Regions from separate parts of the Glutamicibacter sp. NPDC087831 genome, predicted to be linked through region 2. Evidence: riboswitches for the same ligand, from Rfam matches in the RefSeq annotation. Region 2 holds a riboswitch; the other holds the start of a gene.
What was found. Region 2 has a riboswitch for S-adenosylmethionine ahead of ACIOJF_RS13450 (ABC transporter ATP-binding protein). Riboswitches for the same ligand answer to the same signal wherever they lie in the genome.
Positions count from the first base shown of each region.

Region 1 (2,199 bases), on a different contig from region 2:
TCAATGCGCAGCGACAAGGTTTCCAGGCCCTGCGCGATCAAGAACGCGTTGAACGGCGCAACCGAGGAACCCAAATCGCGCAGCAACTGCACGCGGGCCTTGAGGATGTAGGCCAGATTGGCGCCCAGGATGCCGTTGACACCCAGGTCGCGGGCGAAGACCAGGCCGTTGTAGGACTCGTCCGGGGTGTTGAAGCCCGGGAAGCGGTCGGCGTCCTTGGCGAAGTCGAAGTTGCCCGAGTCCACGATGACACCGGCAATGGCACTGCCGTGTCCGCCGAGGAACTTGGTGGCTGAATGGATCACGATATCCGCGCCCCACTCGATCGGGCGGATCAAGTACGGGGTGGCCAGGGTGTTGTCCACCAGCAGCGGCACGCCAGCTTCGTGGGCGATCGCCGAGATGCCCTCGATGTCCAGGACGTCCTGTCGCGGATTGGAGATGGTTTCCCCGAAGAAGGCCTTGGTGTTCGGACGCACCGCGGCGCGCCAATCATCCAGGTTGTCCGGGTCGGAAACGAAGGTGACCTCGATGCCCAGGCGCTTGAGCGTGTGCTTGAGCAGGTTCTGGGTTCCGCCGTACAGGCTGGGGCTGGCCACCAGGTGGTCGCCGGCTTCGGCCAAATTCAAGATGGCGAAAGTGGTGGCAGCCTGTCCCGAGGAGAGCAGCAGTGCTCCAACGCCGCCCTCCAGGTCAGCGATGCGGGTTTCCACCGCGTCGGTGGTCGGGTTGCCGATACGGGTGTAGATCGGCTCCAGTTCCTGCAGCGCGAAACGTGCAGCAGCGCTCTGGGCGCTGGGGAAGACGAAAGAGGTGGTTTGGAAAATCGGGAGAGCCCGTGCCCCGGTCGTCGGATCCGGGGTCTGGCCGGAGTGGATCTGACGGGTTTCAAATGACCAGTTATTGCTCATGGTTTCCTCCAAATAGCGTTTCATGACTATGGGGGTACGCCACTGAAAAGACACCGACAGGAAGCACCATATCGTGACGACTTCCAGGGGTAACCCGCGCTTGTCCTTGATGCCTTGTGCGTTCAAGGGCCAGGTCTTCACCCGGGGCACCCCACCGCGGTTGGAGGGTTGCCGCCCAGTAAGCCGGGGCTTGTTACTGGGACTCATGACCTGGTACCAGTTTGCCCGAAAACCGAAGATCTTTGCAACGCAAGGGCTGGTGATTGGACTCAATCGGTCATATTTCGCGAATATTGCAGGTTCATCGCAGAGTATTCGATAGCATCACGGAACTTAGGTGTGCCTAAGTAGAGACTCGCATCACATGTTGTCATGATGGGCACATGATGAGGCTAGATCACGTAAGTTATGCATGCGGCCCGGACGGGCTGTTGCCAACCGCTGAAAGAATCTCCGAGTCCCTTGGACTGGAATTCGTCAAGGGCGGCGTGCATCCACGATTCGGAACACGCAATGTCATCTTCCCGCTCAAGCATGGCCAGTACCTGGAGGTGGTTGAAGTCCTGAACCACCCGGCCAGCGACAAGGCACCCTTCGGACAGGCGGTTCGCGCCCGTTCGGAGCTCGGCGGCGGCTGGATGGGCTGGTGCGTCTCGGTGGAGGATCTATCCAGTGCCGAGGACCGCTTGGGCCGCAAGTCGGTGCCGGGCAACCGGAAGTTCCCTGATGGCCGCGAACTGACCTGGCAGCAGATTGGCATCAAGGGCCTGATCGCCGATCCGCAGTGCCCGTACCTGATTTCCTGGGATGAAGGATCCGAGGAGCTGCATCCGTCCAAGGCGCTGGAACCTGCCGGCGCCATCAGCCAGATCTCCATCGCCGGCTCGCGTGAACGGGTGCTGGATTGGCTGGGCCAGCCGCAGAACGTCAATTTGGGCGCTGTCACCATGCAATATGAAGCGCCGAATGGCACTCCGGGCATCATGTCGGTTACCTTTGAGACCGAGTCCGGAACCGTGGTGCTGTAAACAGTTCCGCAGAGATCGCAAGTAGGCGGGGACAATGGCGTCCCCACCTACTTTCTTTTCCTTAAGGCCGGTCCAGCCGCTTCCCCAGGACCACGACGTGCTGATCTTCGAAGCCCAGTCGTTCATAGAAATCGATGACGGCAGAGTTCTCCCCGCGGACCATGAGCTGCACCTTGGGCACGCCGCGATCCCGCAGCCACAGGACAGCAGCATCCACCAGCGCCCTTCCCAGGCCGTTGCCCTGCCGGCACGGATCCACC
Region 1 covers NZ_JBIUVH010000003.1:203,062-205,260, reverse strand. Annotated here, with positions in the region: gene ACIOJF_RS11735 (bifunctional o-acetylhomoserine/o-acetylserine sulfhydrylase) at 1-911, opposite strand, end outside; SAM riboswitch class IV at 1,003-1,122, opposite strand; gene ACIOJF_RS11730 (VOC family protein) at 1,295-1,939, shown strand; gene ACIOJF_RS11725 (GNAT family acetyltransferase) at 2,001-2,199, opposite strand, start outside.
Region 1: linked by a shared signal. The riboswitch ahead of ACIOJF_RS11735 (bifunctional o-acetylhomoserine/o-acetylserine sulfhydrylase) and the one ahead of ACIOJF_RS13450 (ABC transporter ATP-binding protein) in region 2 are both predicted to bind S-adenosylmethionine.

Region 2 (2,199 bases):
GGCCGCCGAATGGTTCGGGACCCACGGCGTGGCCGGGACTAGTGGTTGGTTGGGTCGACGCCGAGCAGGCGCAATAGGTGCAGGCGATCTGCAACGAACTTTTCATCGGTATGCCGGCGTGGATGCCCAGCTGAGATGGACAGATCTTCGATGACGCCCGCTGCACTATGCCCAGCGCCTCGCCCCAGAACAATCACGCGGTCAGCCAGAGTCAACGCCTCGTCCACATCATGGGTCACCATGAGAACGGTGGTGGGGAACGATGCGTGAATCGAGAGCAGCAGATCCTGCATCTTCAAGCGTGTCAGCGCATCGAGGGCGCCGAAGGGTTCATCAAGAAGCAATACACCCGGGCGCCGAGCCAGCGCGCGAGCCAGCGAAACCCGCTGCGCCATGCCTCCGGAGATCTCGCGTGGGCGCAAGCTGGCTGCATGGCTCAGACCGGTCAGCTCGATCAACTCCTCGATCAGCGTGTTGCCGGAGCGCTTATCGGTTTCCGGTGCCAGGCCCAGTGCAATGTTCTGGCGAACCGAGCGCCATGGCAGCAGCCGGGGCTCCTGGAAGGCAACGGCGCATAACTCGTTGATGCCGGTGACCTCGCGGGTGCCGGTGCGGATGGTGCCGGTGGTGGGGTGGTCCAAGCCCGATACTGAACGCAGCAGCGTGGATTTTCCGCAACCGCTGGCTCCAAGAATGGCCACGACTTGACCTGCTGGAATTTGCAGGTTGATATCGGCCAGGACGGTGCGGCTTTCCATCTTGGTGGTGAAGGTCCGCGACACGTTGCTGAACTGCACGTCCAGGGCGCTTGAAGCTGAGGCAACGGAAGCTGCCTCGGGCGCTGCAAAGGAAAGAGTCATGTTCATCTCCATCGGTCCTGGCGGTAGCACCGGCCTGCAGAGCAAAACTCCAAAGGTGGTTGCTGCGGCGTCAACGAGCCAGATCTCTCGGCCGCTCGGGATGGTTACGTGTCCATTACAACGAGTCGAACGATTTGAACGCAAATCTTGCGTAATATGAAAAAATCTTCGACAACTACGTCACATTGCCCAGAAATTTCGTTATTTATTTTATTGCAGGCCGGTTTGCTCGACATTAAGCAAAACTTTGCAACTCATCTTCGGCAGGACACGGATTAGGCTGTGAAATTTGAAGATGGGCACTTCCGGCACTGGGACGAAATGTGACTTCGCGGGTTGGAATCACCGGTTTATTACCGTTACAAATGAATTACGACCCATCCAGAGCGGCTGAGAGATCTGGCTCCACGACGCCGCAGCAACCACCCCAATAGCGGGACGGTGCTACCGCCAGGACCGATGGAAAGAATTGAGAACCCTGATGCCTATTGGTGAATCGCACAATGCCCTCGGACTGGACTTCAACCAGCTCAGTGACCCTTCGCAGGCCACCGCAATGGACCTGGACAAGTTTGAAGAACAGCTGCCGACTAGGCAATTGCTGAAAATCACCCCCGGACCAAGTGCGGATGAGCAATACGACCGGCTGGCCGAAATCTTCCGTCCCGTTTTTGCGCAGATCGCCGCAACCGCCAAGGACCGCGACTTGAACCGCGTGCTTCCTTTCGAGCAGGTAGGCCTGCTGAATCGCGAGCGGTTCGGTGCGTTGCGCCTTTCCGTTGCCGACGGGGGCTACGGCGCACGGCTGGTGGATGTCTTCCGCTTGCTCATCGAGCTGTCCGAGGCGGACTCCCACGTAGGCCAGCTGTGGCGTGCACATGTCGCATTCGTCGAGAACGTCTTGGCGCTGGAGGACGAAGAGCTGCGCAAGAAGTGGGTCGCTCGCATCGCTGCCGGGCAGATTATCGGCAACGCCTACACCGAACGCGGTGGCAACGCCCTGGGCACCTTGAACACCAAGGCCAGCACCGTGGACGGGCGCTGGGTGATCGACGGTGAAAAGTACTACTGCACCGGCACCATTTTTGCCGACTGGACCACCGTTGCCGTGGCCCACCCGGAGCTCGCCGGCCGCCAGATCGCCGTGGTCTCCACCCAGCGCAGCGGCGTCAAGATCCTCGACGACTGGGATGGGTTCGGCCAGGGCCTCACCGGAACCGGCACCACCGAATTCCACCAGGTCCCGGTGGATTGCTTCATGCCGCAGCAGACCAATGACTCCGAAGCGGCGATCTTCCAGCTGGTGCTCATGGCCGTGCAGGCCGGCATCGCCCGCGCC
Region 2 covers NZ_JBIUVH010000004.1:96,749-98,947, forward strand. Annotated here, with positions in the region: gene ACIOJF_RS13450 (ABC transporter ATP-binding protein) at 39-860, opposite strand; SAM riboswitch class I at 866-967, opposite strand; SAM riboswitch class I at 1,235-1,326, shown strand; gene ACIOJF_RS13455 (acyl-CoA dehydrogenase family protein) at 1,342-2,199, shown strand, end outside.